Regions from separate parts of the Streptomyces sp. NPDC014991 genome, predicted to be linked through region 2. Evidence: riboswitches for the same ligand, from Rfam matches in the RefSeq annotation. Region 2 holds a riboswitch; the other holds the start of a gene.
The links. A riboswitch is a leader RNA that binds a small molecule or an ion and turns the genes downstream of it on or off. The one in region 2 is predicted to bind glycine.
Positions count from the first base shown of each region.

Region 1: it holds a riboswitch for glycine, as region 2 does, so the genes downstream of both, gcvP (aminomethyl-transferring glycine dehydrogenase) here and gcvT (glycine cleavage system aminomethyltransferase GcvT) in region 2, are expected to answer to the same signal.

Region 1 is NZ_JBIBVY010000018.1:153,537-160,650, reverse strand. Features, by position in the region: gene ACF1BE_RS26015 (DNA polymerase IV) at 1-886, shown strand, start outside; gene ACF1BE_RS26010 (PRC-barrel domain-containing protein) at 790-1,179, opposite strand; glycine riboswitch at 1,299-1,393, shown strand; gene gcvP (aminomethyl-transferring glycine dehydrogenase) at 1,569-4,454, shown strand; gene ACF1BE_RS26000 (molybdopterin-binding protein) at 4,510-4,929, opposite strand; gene ACF1BE_RS25995 (ABC transporter ATP-binding protein) at 4,957-6,240, opposite strand; gene modB (molybdate ABC transporter permease subunit) at 6,237-7,097, opposite strand; gene modA (molybdate ABC transporter substrate-binding protein) at 7,094-7,114, opposite strand, start outside.
Region 2 is NZ_JBIBVY010000022.1:77,776-84,889, forward strand. Features, by position in the region: gene ACF1BE_RS28505 (ABC transporter permease) at 1-27, opposite strand, end outside; gene ACF1BE_RS28510 (enhanced serine sensitivity protein SseB C-terminal domain-containing protein) at 378-1,154, opposite strand; gene ACF1BE_RS28515 (enhanced serine sensitivity protein SseB) at 1,338-2,129, opposite strand; gene ACF1BE_RS28520 (AAA family ATPase) at 2,222-2,917, opposite strand; glycine riboswitch at 3,074-3,177, shown strand; gene gcvT (glycine cleavage system aminomethyltransferase GcvT) at 3,335-4,453, shown strand; gene gcvH (glycine cleavage system protein GcvH) at 4,589-4,966, shown strand; gene glyA (serine hydroxymethyltransferase) at 4,981-6,246, shown strand; gene ACF1BE_RS28540 (L-serine ammonia-lyase) at 6,351-7,114, shown strand, end outside.

The sequences.
Region 1 (7,114 bases), on a different contig from region 2:
GACCAAGTCGGTGTCCGTGGAGGACACGTACGACGTCGACATCCACGACCGGCTGCGGGTCGGCCTGGAGGTGCAGCGGCTGGCCGACCGGTGTGTACGGCGGCTGCGCGAGGCCGCGCTGTCCGGGCGGACCATCGTGCTGAAGGTGCGGCGGTACGACTTCTCGACCCTCACCCGTTCCGAGACGCTCAGAGGCCCCACGGACGATCCCACGGTCATCCGCGAGGCGGCGGCGCGACTGCTGGAGTCCGTGGACACCACGGGCGGGGTGCGGTTGCTCGGTGTCGGCGTGTCCGGGCTCGCCGACTACACGCAGGAGGACCTGTTCGCGCAGGCTGCGGGGGAGCGGGCGGTGGACCTCGCCGAGGAGGCCGTGCCGCAGGCCCCGGCGGAGCAGGCGGAGCCGGCCGAGCGGCAGTGGCGGGCCGGGCAGGACGTGCGGCACGACCACTGGGGACACGGGTGGGTGCAGGGCAGTGGGCTGGGCCGGGTCACCGTGCGCTTCGAGACGCCGCAGTCCGAGCCGGGGCGGGTACGGACGTTCCGGGTCGACGATCCCGCGCTGGCGCCGGCTGAGCCGCTGCCGCTGGTCACGGCGGCCGGCCCCGCCCACCCGACCGGCGTTCCCGGCCGGCCGAGCGGTGACCCACGCGGGGCACCGTCCCCGGGACAGGGTGCCTGCGCGGGCCGGGACGTACGGCAGCCGTCGGACGACGAGCGGGCCTCGGGTGCCTCAGGAGGGGATGACCTCGTGGGCGCGCCCGGTGTCGAGCACCCCGTCGGCGGGGGTCAGGGGCCCGGTGTGGGCCGGGGTTCCTCCGGTGGTGCCAGGGTGCCGACATCATGGTCCGGGACCTCGGGCGGGGGCGCCGTGTCCAGGCCGTAGTGGTGGTAGAGCTGGAGTTCCTGGTCGGGGGAGAGGTGCCGGCCCACGCCGAAGTCGGGGGCGTCCTTGATCAGGGCGCGGTCGAAAGGGACGTGCAGCGTGCCGTCGAGGAGTTCGCTGGGTTCCAGGGGGACGAAGGCGTCCCGGGAGAAGAGACCGGTGCGTACGGCAGCCCACTCGGGCACGCCGGTCGCGTCGTCGAGGTACACCTCGTCGATGGTGCCGATCTTGGCGCCATTGACGTCGAACACCTTGCGGCCGATCAGGTTGCGCGGATCGATGTCGGTTCGCACGGTCCCTCTCTCTCCACATGGTCGCAACTCATCCGTAAGCACTACGAAAGGGCACATTCAGGGAGGCGGCCACTCGAGGGCTCAGGCGTTGACCCCGCTGGTAGGCTGACAGCGGCTGCTGACCCCGCGCGGGAGAGTCCTCCGACCACATCGGAGGCGCCGAAGGAGCAAATCCTCCCCGGAATCTCTCAGGCTCACGTACCGCACGGACGAGGTCACTCTGGAAAGCAGGGCGGGTGTGCACGGCGTCCGCTCTCACCGACGGTGAAAGCCGGTGCCCGCGGAGGGCCCGGTGAAGCTCTCAGGTCGAGATGACAGAGGGGGAGGCCGTCGGGGTATCCGTACAGGGGTGCCCCTCGAAGGTCGCGTCAGACCAGGAGGCCTCCGCAATGACCGCCCATCGCATTCCGCTCTCCGAACTCGAAGCGGGTATCCCGTTCGAGCAGCGCCACATCGGCCCTGACCAGGAGGCGCGGGCCAAGATGCTCGCGCAGGTCGGGTACGGCTCGCTGGACGAGCTGACCGCCGCCGCGGTCCCGGACGTGATCAAGAACGCCGACGCCCTCGACCTGCCGGACGCCCGCACCGAGGCCGAGGTGCTCGCCGAGCTGCGCTCCCTCGCCGACCGCAACCAGGTCCTCGGCTCGATGATCGGGCTCGGGTACTACGGGACGTTCACGCCGCCCGTCATCCTGCGCAACGTCATGGAGAACCCGGCGTGGTACACGGCCTACACGCCGTACCAGCCGGAGATCTCCCAGGGCCGCCTGGAGGCCCTGCTGAACTTCCAGACGGTGGTCGCCGACCTCACCGGCCTGCCCACCTCCGGTGCCTCCCTGCTGGACGAGGGCACCGCCGCCGCCGAGGCGATGGCGCTCTCCCGGCGCATGGGCCGGAACAAGAAGGGCCTGTTCCTGGTCGACGCGGACGCGCTGCCGCAGACCATCGCCGTGATCGAGACGCGTGCCGAGCCGGCCGGCGTCGAGGTCGTCGTCGCCGACCTCAGCGACGGCATCCCGGCCGGGATCGCCGAGCGCGAGATCAACGGCGTGCTGATCCAGTACCCGGGCGCCTCCGGTGCCGTACGGGACATCAAGGCGGTCATCGACCAGGCGCACGAGCTGGGCGCTCTGGTGACGGTCGCCGCCGACCTGCTCGCGCTGACCCTGCTGACCTCCCCGGGCGAGCTGGGCGCGGACATCGCCGTCGGTACGACCCAGCGCTTCGGTGTGCCGATGGGCTTCGGCGGGCCGCACGCCGGCTACATGGCCGTACAGGAGAAGTTCGCGCGCAGCCTGCCCGGCCGTCTGGTCGGGGTCTCCGTCGACGCCGACGGCAACAAGGCCTACCGCCTGGCCCTGCAGACCCGTGAGCAGCACATCCGCCGTGAGAAGGCCACCAGCAACATCTGTACCGCGCAGGTGCTGCTCGCCGTGATGGCCGGCATGTACGCCGTCTACCACGGTCCCGAGGGTCTGCGGACCATCGCCCGCCGCACGCACCGCTACGCCACGGTTCTCGCCGCGGGCCTGAAGGCCGGCGGGGTCGACATCGTCCACGGCGCCTACTTCGACACCGTCACCGCGCGCGTGCCCGGCAGGGCCGCCGAGGTCGTCGCCGCCGCCCGGGACAAGGGGGTCAACCTGCGCCTGGTCGACGCCGACCTCGTCTCCATGGCCTGCGACGAGACCACCGGCCGGGCTCAGCTGGCCGCCGTCTGGTCGGCGTTCGGTGTCGAGGCCGACGTCGAGGCGCTGGACCCGGTCGCCGAGGACACCCTGCCCGAGGCGCTGCTGCGCACCGACGCCTATCTCACCCACCCGGTCTTCCACCAGTACCGCTCCGAGACCGCGATGCTGCGCTACCTGCGCAGGCTGGCCGACCGTGACTACGCGCTCGACCGCGGCATGATCCCGCTGGGCTCGTGCACCATGAAGCTCAACGCGACCACGGAGATGGAGCCGGTCACCTGGCCGGAGTTCGGGCAGCTGCACCCCTTCGTGCCCGCCGAGCAGGCCGAGGGCTATCTGACGCTCATCCGTGAGCTGGAGGAGCGTCTCGCCGAGGTCACCGGCTACGACAAGGTCTCGCTCCAGCCGAACGCCGGTTCGCAGGGCGAGCTGGCCGGTCTGCTCGCCGTACGGGGCTACCACCGCGCCAACGGCGACGAGCAGCGGACCGTCTGCCTGATCCCGTCCTCCGCGCACGGCACCAACGCGGCCAGTGCCGTGATGGCCGGCATGAAGGTCGTCGTCGTCAAGACCGCCGGAGACGGCGAGATCGACATCGAGGACCTGCGGGCGAAGATCGAGAAGCACCGTGACGAGCTGGCGGTGCTGATGATCACCTACCCGTCCACGCACGGTGTGTTCGAGGAGCACGTCGCCGACATCTGCGCCCGGGTCCACGACGCCGGCGGCCAGGTGTACGTCGACGGCGCCAACCTCAACGCCCTGGTCGGCGTGGCAAAGCCGGGCCACTTCGGCGGTGACGTCTCCCACCTGAACCTGCACAAGACGTTCTGCATCCCGCACGGCGGGGGTGGTCCGGGCGTCGGCCCGGTCGCCGTCCGCGAGCACCTGGCACCGTACCTGCCCAACCATCCGCTCCAGCCGGCCGCGGGGCCGGAGACCGGCGTCGGCCCGATCTCGGCCGCCCCGTGGGGCAGCGCGGGGATCCTGCCCATCTCGTGGGCGTACGTCCGCCTGATGGGCGGTGCGGGCCTGAAGCGGGCCACGCAGGTGGCCGTGCTGTCGGCGAACTACATCGCCAAGCGCCTGGAGCCGCACTTCCCCGTCCTGTACACGGGCCCCGGCGGCCTGGTCGCGCACGAGTGCATCATCGACCTGCGCCCGCTGACCAAGGCGACCGGCGTGAGCGTCGACGACGTCGCCAAGCGTCTGATCGACTACGGCTTCCACGCCCCGACCATGTCCTTCCCGGTGGCCGGCACGCTGATGATCGAGCCGACCGAGTCGGAGGACATCACCGAGCTGGACCGTTTCTGCGATGCGATGATCACCATTCGCGCGGAGATCGACAAGGTCGGTTCCGGCGCGTGGTCCGCCGAGGACAACCCGCTGCGCAACGCCCCGCACACCGCCGCCGCGCTCGGCGGTGAGTGGACGCACGCCTACAGCCGCGACGAGGCCGTCTTCCCGGCGGGCGTCTCGGCCGCCGACAAGTACTGGCCGCCGGTGCGCCGCATCGATCAGGCCTTCGGCGACCGCAACCTGGTCTGCTCCTGCCCGCCGCTGGACGCGTACGAGGACTGAGCGAGCCGCGCCCGAGGGTCCCGCCCGGCATCCGGGCGGGACCCTCGGGTTTCCGCTATGCCGTCGCCAGTGAGACCTCGGTCGCCTTGATCAGGGCGATGACGTCGGAGCCCACGAAGAGGCCGAGGTCCTCGGCCGCGTCCCTGGTGATGACGGCGGTGAGCTCGCCGCCGTCCACGGTGACCTTCACGGAGGCCATGACGTCGCCGACCACGAGTTGGGTGACCGCGCCGGGCAGCTGGTTGCGGATCGACAGGCCCGTGACCCGGTTGGTGGCCAGGGACACCTCCGTCGACTTCACCAGGGCGTGCACGGAGGAGCCCGGGGCGAGACCGAGCTGCTCGACGGCCTCCAGGGTGATGGCCGCCGTCAGGTTCTGGCCCCCGGTCAGGCGGACACCGACGGTCGCCATCACCTCGCCGGGGTGCACCTCGGTGACGGTGCCGGGCAACTGGTTGCGGATGCTGAGAGTCATGGCCCCTCACCGTAGTGGGCGAGGGTGTCAGGCCGGGTACGCGTGGGTCTGCGTCGCCTTGACCGTCGCCCAGACCGGTGCACCGGGGTGCAGGTCCAGCTCGGCCGCGGCGACCGTCGTCAGGTCCGCCGTGAGCGGAAGCCCGCCCGAGAGGTCGGCGCGGATCCGGTCGCCGTGCGTCTCCAGGCCCGCGACCTCGCATCGCCACACATTCCGGGCGCTGGCCCCGACGGGCCGGTCCCGGAAGAGGGTCACGGCCGACGGCGGGAACGCCACGAAGACCGGTCCCGACAGCTGCTCCGTCGTCGTGATCGCGGGCCCGGCGTCGAGCCGTACCGTGTGGCCCGCGGCCTGCCCGCGATAGAGGTTGAGGCCCACGAGCTGGGCGATGTAGTCCGTGCGCGGGTGGCGGGCGATCTCGGCGGGCGTGCCCTCCTGCACGACCCGCCCGTGCTCCACGACCACCAGCCGGTCCGCGAGCACCATGGCGTCCAACGGGTCATGGGTGACCAGTACGCAGACCGCCTCGAACTCCGCCAGGTGACGGCGGAGCTGGGCGCGGACCTCCAGGCGGGTACGGGCGTCCAGGGCCGCCAGCGGCTCGTCCAGGAGCAGCAGCCGGGGACGGGTGGCGAGGGCGCGGGCGAGCGCGACGCGCTGGGCCTGGCCGCCGGAGAGGCGGCGCGGTCTGGCGGCCGCGTGGCCGGCCAGGCCCATGCGCTCCAGCCAGGCCGCTGCCTGCGCGCGGGCCTCGGACCTCCCCGCACCCCGGCAGCGGGGGCCGAAGGCGACGTTGTCCAAAGCGGAGAGGTGCGGGAAGAGCAGGTAGTCCTGGAAGACCACGCCGACCGGGCGGGACTCCGGGGGCGTGCGCTCCAGCGAGATGCCGTCCAGACGCAGGTGGCCGTCGGTGAGCGGGGTGAGACCGGCGAGAGCGCGCAAGGCGGTGGTCTTGCCGGCGCCGTTGGGGCCGAGCAGGGCGATGACGTCCCCTGGGGCGGCCGTCAGGGTCACGTCCAGGCGGAACGGGGGGCGGTCGACGACGAGGTGGGCGTCCAGGCCTCCGTCTGGGGCGGTCCGGGCGGTCTCCGGGCGCGGGTGAAGAGCGGGTCGCCGTCCTCCGGCCGGATGCGGGTTCCCGCCCGGACCGACCGGGCGGCTCTCGACGCCTGGTGCCGGTGGCCCCTGTGGGGCGCGAGCACCGTCGGCTGCCGCGCGTACGTCCGGGGTGCGGTTGTCGGTGGTCGCCGGTACGCCTGGGCTCCCTGCGTGAGCGGAGGCGTCCGGGGGCTCGGGGCCGGTGTTCTTCATGAGGTGGGCGTCCAGCGGTTCCTGAGGCCGGCCAGCACGGCGATGGACACCGTGAGCAGGACGAGGCTGAGGGAGACGGCGGCTTCGGGGTCGTTCTGGAGGGCGAGGTAGACCGCGAGCGGCATGGTCTGGGTGCGGCCGGGGAAGTTGCCCGCGAAGGTGATCGTCGCGCCGAACTCACCGAGCGCTCGTGCCCAGGCCAGTACCGCGCCCGCCGCGATCCCGGGGGCGATCAGCGGCAGCGTGACCCGGCGGAACGCGGTGAAGCGCGAGGCACCCAGCGTGGTGGCCGCCTCCTCGTAGCGGGGGTCGGCGGCGCGCAGCGTGCCCTCCACGCTGATGACCAGGAACGGCATGGCCACGAACGCCTCCGCGATCACGACGCCCGCGGTGGTGAACGGCAGGGTGACCCCGAACCACGAGTCCAGCCACTGGCCGATGACGCCGTTGCGGCCCAGGGCGAGCAGCAGGGCCACGCCGCCGACGACCGGCGGCAGAACGAGGGGCAGCGTCACCAGGGCGCGCACGAGGCCCCGGCCGGGGAAGTCCGTGCGGGCCAGCAGCCAGGCCAACGGTACGCCGAGGACGAGGCACACGGCGGTCGCCGCGGTGGCGGTGACCAGGGACAGCTGGAGCGCCTGCCACACCTCGGCGCCGGCCAGCTGGTCCGGCAGGCTGCGCCAGGGGGCCCGGACGAGCAGGGCGAGCAGCGGCAGCAGCAGGAACGCCAGGGCCAGCAGGCCCGGCAGCAGCAGCGGCAACGGCACCCCGCGCCGGCCCCCGGTGCCGGCGCGGCGGCGCCGTGGCCGGACCGGGCGGGAGCCGGTCGTGGTGCCGGGCTCGTCGAGCGAGGTCACGGCTTGCGGAACCCGGC
Region 2 (7,114 bases):
TCCGGTGGTCTCGATCGGTGCGGTCACGGTGAGCGACCCCTCTCGCCGGTGGTGACCGGCCTGCGCCTGCCGCGGATTGCGGCTTTGTCGACTTGCCATCGAGCACGAGGCCTCGGCCTCGCGTCTGAGTCGCGAGTCTTCAGCGTCGTTGTGATCACCCGCCAGAGTTGGCGGCGAAAGTATGCGCAACCGTGATGCAGTGAAGGGGATTCCGTTATCCGAACAGTGGGTAACGACCCTCGGACGCACGCCAGTTGGGGCAGAACGGTGATTACGCCCGGAACGGGACGTATCAGCGGTGTCTACGCGCGCAGAAGGGCGTCGCTCGCACGGACACCGCGGACCCGCCCAAAACCCCTCGCCCGGGGGACCGTTGGTCAGTATCCGCCGTGCGCGGGCGGGTAGCCGTAGCCGGCGGCCGGCGGAATCTGGAGCGGGGACCGGGGCTGCGGGGCGGCGGCGTGGGCCTCGCGGTCGTAGAACGGACGCGCGTTGGCCCGCATCCACATGACCACCGGGTCGTAGCCGTCGGTCATCACGACCGTCGAGACGGGCAGCCCCTCCGGGACCGCGCCGACGGACTGCTGCATCATCGCGCGTACCGAGTCGACCGCCGCCGGGGAGGTGTCGTACACGTCCAGGCCGAGCGCGAGGTACGGCGCCCCGAGCGCCGGCTGCACCCAGGCGCGGCGCAGCGAGCGCAGCGCGGGGGTGCGGTGCGCGTTCTGCGCGAGCAGGGCGTAGAACTGCGGGATCTCGATGCCGGGTTCCGACAGGCGCAGGGGGCCGGCGGGCTGGCGGTCCAGGCCGGCGGCGATGCGGCGCAGGTCGAGCCAGGGGACGCCGACACCGCCGCCCTGGGCGTGCGGATTGAGCCACAGGCCGTAGTGGTCGGGGTAGAGGGTGCGGGCCACGTCGAGGCCGTCGACCACCTCGTAGGAGCGGTTCCAGCCGCTGGCCGACAGCTCCTGGGCGGAGGTGACGCAGGGGGCGTAGTGGAAGCCGCCGACCTCCATGTCGCCGTACTGGGCGTCCGGGGAGCCGGCCTGGCCGTGCCACAGGAACATCCAGATCTGGCCGGAGGAGGGGGCGGCGAGGGCGCGCAGCAGGGCCTCGTAGGCGTCGTAACGTCCAGGCGTGACCTGGCGCAGCATGTGCTCGACGCTGCCGCTCGGGCTCGCGCTCACCTGTCTTACCGCCCCTTCTCGTGGAGTGCCCCGCGTTGGGGGACAGCTTAAGCGCCCGGCGGCCCGGGGCCTCGTGGCCGTAGGCGGGGCGGGCCCGGTGGCCTGCCGCGCCCCGGCCGGCCGGCCTCGGGCCGACCCCGACGACACGGCCTAGTGGCCGAAACGGTAGAAGGGGCGGACGTTCGTCTTCAGCCAGTCGGCCACCGGGTCGTCGGTGACGTCCAGGAGGACCAGGTTGACCGGCCACTTCACCGGGACCCTGCCGAGGGCCCGGCCCAGCGCCTCCAGGGGCAGGGCGCGCAGGTCGCCCTCCCACCGGGAGAGTTCGACGCCGACGAACATCACCGGTTCGTCCGTCTCGACGGCGGCCAGGCAGCGGCGGGCGGTCACCACCACGCCGATGTCCGCGAACTCGGCGGAGGCGGCGGAGAGGAAGTCGACCGGGTCGTCCTGCCAGTCGGGCTCGAAGAGGCGGACCCGGCCGCCGCTGCCGGGGCCGTCGAGCGGCGTGCGGCCCACCCGGCACAGCTCGGCCACGGCCTCGGGCGGCAGCGGCATGCCGACCACGCCGCCCGGGTTCACGGCCAGGCCCGCCTGCGGCGGCAGGCCCCGGGCGAACTCCACGGCGGGGGCGACGGCGTACGACATGTGGGAGCCGGCCGCCTGCCGGAACTGCTCCTCGGAGCTGAACACCGGCACGTACACCTGGCCCTCGATGTCGAGTGTGGGCAGGTCCAGCGGGCCGCTGTCCGGGCCGCCGCCGGCCGGCAGCGGTATCCAGAGGAAACTGCGGCCGAGGACCTCGATGATCCGGCCGCCCGCCGTGGGGACGCCGAGGGAGGCCGAGAGCACCTCCTCCAGCTCGTTGCCGGGCCAACCGCCGTGCGGGTGGGGGTGTGCCTGTGCCGGGAAGTCCGCGGGAAGGTCCGCCGGGAAGTCCATGTGCCTACCGCCTGCTGGGAACCACTGCTGTGAGGTTGAAGGCTAGCGGGTGGCTGTGACATCGCGGCTTCGCGGAGGAACGGTGCGGCACGTCAGCGGACATCCGGGGCGGCGAAGTCCAGGCGGTGCAGGGTGTCCGCGGCGGGGCGGTCCAGCAGCAGCGCCGAGCCGCAGCCCGTGGGCAGTTCGCCGCGCTCGACCGCGCGCAGCAGCCGGGCGGCCGTACGGCGGTGCCGGCGGAAGGCGAAGCGGGAGACGCCCCGGCCGCGCTCGCGCTGGCCCTCGCGGGCCGTCTCGGGGGCGACGTCGAGCACCAGCAGGTGCATGGTGCCGCCGCGGCGGCGGGCCTCACGGACGAGCCAGCCGCGCACCCAGGGCTGGGTGCCGCAGTCGTGGACGACGACGCCGTCGCCGGTGCGCAGCGCGCGGCGCAGGCCGGCGTAGTGCGCGAGGCGGACCACGGGGCGGTAGAGGGCGTACGGCAGGAAGCGGGGCAGGCGGGCCGCGAAGCGGTCGCGGGCGTCCTGGGAGTCGACGCGGTGGCCGGTGACCGCGCGCCGCATCAGCGTGGACTTGCCGCTGCCGGGCAGGCCGGTGATCACCACCACGTCCCGCGGCCCGAAGACGAGGGCTCGGGGGCTGCGGCCGGCGCGGTCGCGCAGGTCGCGGACGACCGGGACGGGGCGCGCGGTGTCGCGCTCGCGGGGGGCGGCGGGGGCGGAGGGCTGCTTCGGCACCGCGAGGCCGGCGGCGGCGGTGACGTACGCCGTGGTCCTGTTCACCGTGATCGTCCTCCCCTGTGGGCTCGGTCATGTCCTGCCCGTTGAAGTTAAAGAGAAGGTAATGGCCGGTGGTCGGTGGTTCGGTGCGGGTCGTGCCACAGGTCGGTTACAGAAGCCGGGCTCGCATGCGATGATGTGCCCGCCAACTGCATACCGGCCGCTTGAATCCGCGCGGGAGAGTCCCCAGGTCCCCTTGGACCGTCTGGGGCGCCGAAGGAGCAAGTCCCTCCCTTGAATCTCTCAGGCCCCGTTACCGCGCGGGCGAGGCACATCTGAAAAGCGGGCCGCTGTGTCCAGTGGTCCCACCCAAGGTGCAAGTCCTGATCGTCCCCGTGGCGGTCGTGGCGAACCTCTCAGGTTCCGATGACAGATGGGGAGGAACGTTCCTCGCCCCGTCCGTATGCCCTGGGAGACGACCGACCGATGAGCAGCACCGAACTCCGCCACACCGCGCTGGATGCCGTGCATCGCGCGCTCGGCGCGACCATGACCGACTTCGCCGGCTGGGACATGCCCCTGCGCTACGGCTCCGAGCGCGACGAGCACCTCGCGGTGCGCACCCGGGCCGGCCTGTTCGACCTCTCCCACATGGGTGAGATCACCGTGACGGGCGCCGGGGCGGCCGCTCTCCTGAACTTCGCCCTGGTCGGCAACATCGCCTCCGTGGGCGTCGGCCGGGCCCGCTACACCATGATCTGCCGGGCCGACGGCGGCATCCTGGACGACCTCATCGTCTACCGGCTGGCCGAGACCGAGTACATGGTCGTGGCCAACGCCTCCAACGCCCAGGTGGTGCTGGACGCGCTGACCGAGCGGGCCGCCGGCTTCGACGCCGAGGTCCGCGACGACCGGGACGCCTATGCGCTGCTCGCGGTGCAGGGCCCGCAGTCCCCCGGGATCCTGAAGTCGCTCACCGACGCCGACCTGGACGGGCTGAAGTACTACGCCGGGCTGCCCGGCACGGTCGCCGGCGTGCCGGCGCTGATCGCCCGCACCGGCTACACCGGTGAGGACGGCTTCGAGCTGTTCGTGCGGCCGGAGCACGCGGAGCGGCTGTGGCAGGCGCTGACCGAGGCCGGCGAGGGCGTCGGCCTGGTGCCGTGCGGCCTGTCCTGCCGGGACACCCTGCGCCTGGAGGCGGGCATGCCGCTGTACGGGCACGAGCTGACCACCGCGCTCACCCCCTTCGACGCCGGGCTCGGCCGGGTGGTCAAGTTCGAGAAGGAGGGGGACTTCGTCGGGCGTGAGGCGCTCACCGGGGCCGCCTCCCGGGCCGAGGTGACAGCACCCCGGGTGCTCGTCGGGCTGGTCGCCGAGGGCCGCCGGGTGCCGCGCGCCGGTTACCCCGTCGTCGCCGGCGGCCAGGTGATCGGCGAGGTCACCTCCGGTGCCCCCTCCCCCACCCTGGGCAAGCCGATCGCCATGGCGTACGTCGACGCGGCGTACGCGGCGCCGGGCACCGAGGGCGTCGGCGTGGACATCCGGGGCACCCACGAGCCGTACGAGGTCGTGGCGCTGCCGTTCTACAAGCGCCAGAAGTAGACACTGGGCGCGGCGGCGCTCCCGGCGGACGCTCCGCGCCGCCGGACGTGACCCTGCGCACATCTCCCCTGCTCACAAGCAGGTCCTACGGTCCCCCTTCATCAGCACTCCCGCGCGTACAGGAGAATTCAGGCCATGAGCAACCCCCAGCAGCTGCGCTACAGCAAGGAGCACGAGTGGCTGTCGACCGCCGAGGACGGCGTCGCGACGGTCGGCATCACCGAGTTCGCGGCCAACGCGCTCGGCGATGTCGTCTACGCACAGCTCCCCGAGGTCGGCACCACCGTCGAGGCGGGCGAGACCTGCGGTGAGCTGGAGTCGACGAAGTCGGTCTCCGACCTCTACTCGCCGGTCAGCGGTGAGGTCACCGAGATCAACGAGGACGTCGTCAACGACCCCTCGCTGGTGAACTCCGCCCCCTTCGAGGGCGGCTGGCTGTTCAAGGTGCGCGTCACGGAGGAGCCGGCCGACCTGCTCTCCGCCGACGAGTACGCCGCCCACACCGCCGGCTGAGGAGTCGTAGCCCCATGACTGTCCTGAACACGCCCCTGCACGAGCTGGACCCCGAGATCGCCGCCGCGGTCGACGCGGAGCTGAACCGCCAGCAGTCCACGCTGGAGATGATCGCGTCCGAGAACTTCGCGCCGCTCGCGGTGATGGAGGCCCAGGGCTCGGTCCTGACCAACAAGTACGCCGAGGGCTACCCGGGCCGCCGCTACTACGGCGGCTGCGAGCACGTCGACGTCGCCGAGCAGATCGCCATCGACCGGGTCAAGGAGCTGTTCGGCGCCGAGTACGCCAACGTGCAGCCCCACTCCGGTGCCTCCGCGAACCAGGCGGCCCTGTTCGCCCTCGCCCGGCCCGGGGACACCATCCTCGGGCTGGACCTGGCGCACGGCGGCCACCTGACCCACGGGATGCGGCTGAACTTCTCCGGCAAGCAGTTCGACGTGGTCGCGTACCACGTGGACGCGGAGACCGGCCTGGTCGACATGGCGGAGGTCGAGCGGCTGGCCAAGGAGCACCGCCCGAAGGTGATCATCGCCGGCTGGTCGGCGTACCCGCGTCAGCTGGACTTCGCCGAGTTCCGCCGGATCGCCGACGAGGTCGAGGCGTACCTGTGGGTCGACATGGCCCACTTCGCGGGCCTGGTCGCCGCCGGTCTCCACCCGAACCCGGTGCCGTACGCGGACGTGGTCACCTCCACGACCCACAAGACCCTCGGCGGCCCGCGCGGCGGCATCATCCTCGCGAAGAAGGACTTCGCGAAGAAGCTGAACTCCTCCGTCTTCCCGGGCTTCCAGGGCGGACCCCTGGAGCACGTGATCGCGGCGAAGGCGGTCTCCTTCAAGGTCGCCGCCTCGGAGGAGTTCGCGGAGCGCCAGCGCCGTACGGTGGAGGGTGCGCGCATCCTGGCCGAGCGGCTGACGGCGGCGGACGCCCGCGAGGCCGGGGTGAACGTCCTGTCCGGCGGCACCGACGTGCACCTGATCCTGGTGGACCTGCGTGCCTCGGAGCTGGACGGGCAGCAGGCCGAGGACCGGCTCCACGAGGTCGGCATCACGGTCAACCGCAACGCCGTCCCGGACGACCCGCGCCCGCCGATGGTCACCTCCGGCCTGCGCATCGGTACGCCGGCCCTCGCGACCCGCGGCTTCACGGCCGAGGACTTCGCCGAGGTCGCGGACGTGATCGCCGAGACGCTGAAGGCGTCCTACGACGCCGAGGGCCTCAAGGCCCGGGTGAAGGCCCTGGCCGACAAGCACCCGCTGTACCCGGGGCTGAACCGGTAAGTCACCTTTCGCCGGGCACCGCGCACACTGGAAGAACCAGGGAGTGCGCGGTGCCCGCACCCTGTACCGCCTTTTGCACCACCCCCCGCATTGAGGAGTCATCCGTGGCCATCTCGGTCTTCGACCTGTTCTCGATCGGCATCGGCCCGTCCAGCTCCCACACGGTCGGTCCGATGCGCGCGGCACGCATATTCGCCCGCCGGCTGCGCAACGAGGAGCTGCTCGGCTCCGTCGCGGCCCTGCGCTGCGAGCTGTACGGCTCACTCGGCGCGACCGGGCACGGCCACGGCACCCCGAAGGCGGTGCTGCTCGGCCTGGAGGGCGCCTCACCGCGCACCGTGGACGTGGAGACGGCCGACGAACGGGTGGAGGCGATCAGGCGGGCGGGACGGCTGAACGTCCTCGGTGAGCACGAGATCCCGTTCTCCTTCGACGACGACCTGGTCCTGCACCGCCGCAAGGCGCTGCCGTACCACGCCAACGGCATGACCATCTGGGCGTACGACGCCGACGGCGCCGAGCTGCTCTCCAAGACGTACTACTCGGTCGGCGGCGGCTTCGTGGTCGACGAGGACGCGGTGGGCGCGGACCGCATCAAGCTGGACGACACGGTGCTGAAGTACCCCTTCCGCACCGGTGACGAGCTGCTGCGCCGCACGAGCGAGACGGGCCTGTCCATCTCCTCGCTGATGCTGGAGAACGAGCGTGCCTGGCGCACCGAGGAGGAGATCCGGGCCGGCCTGCTGGAGATCTGGCGGGTGATGCGCGAGTGCGTGCAGCGCGGCATGTCCCGCGAGGGCATCCTGCCCGGCGGTCTGAAGGTCCGCCGCCGCGCGGCCGTCTCGGCCCGCCAGCTGCGTGCCGAGGG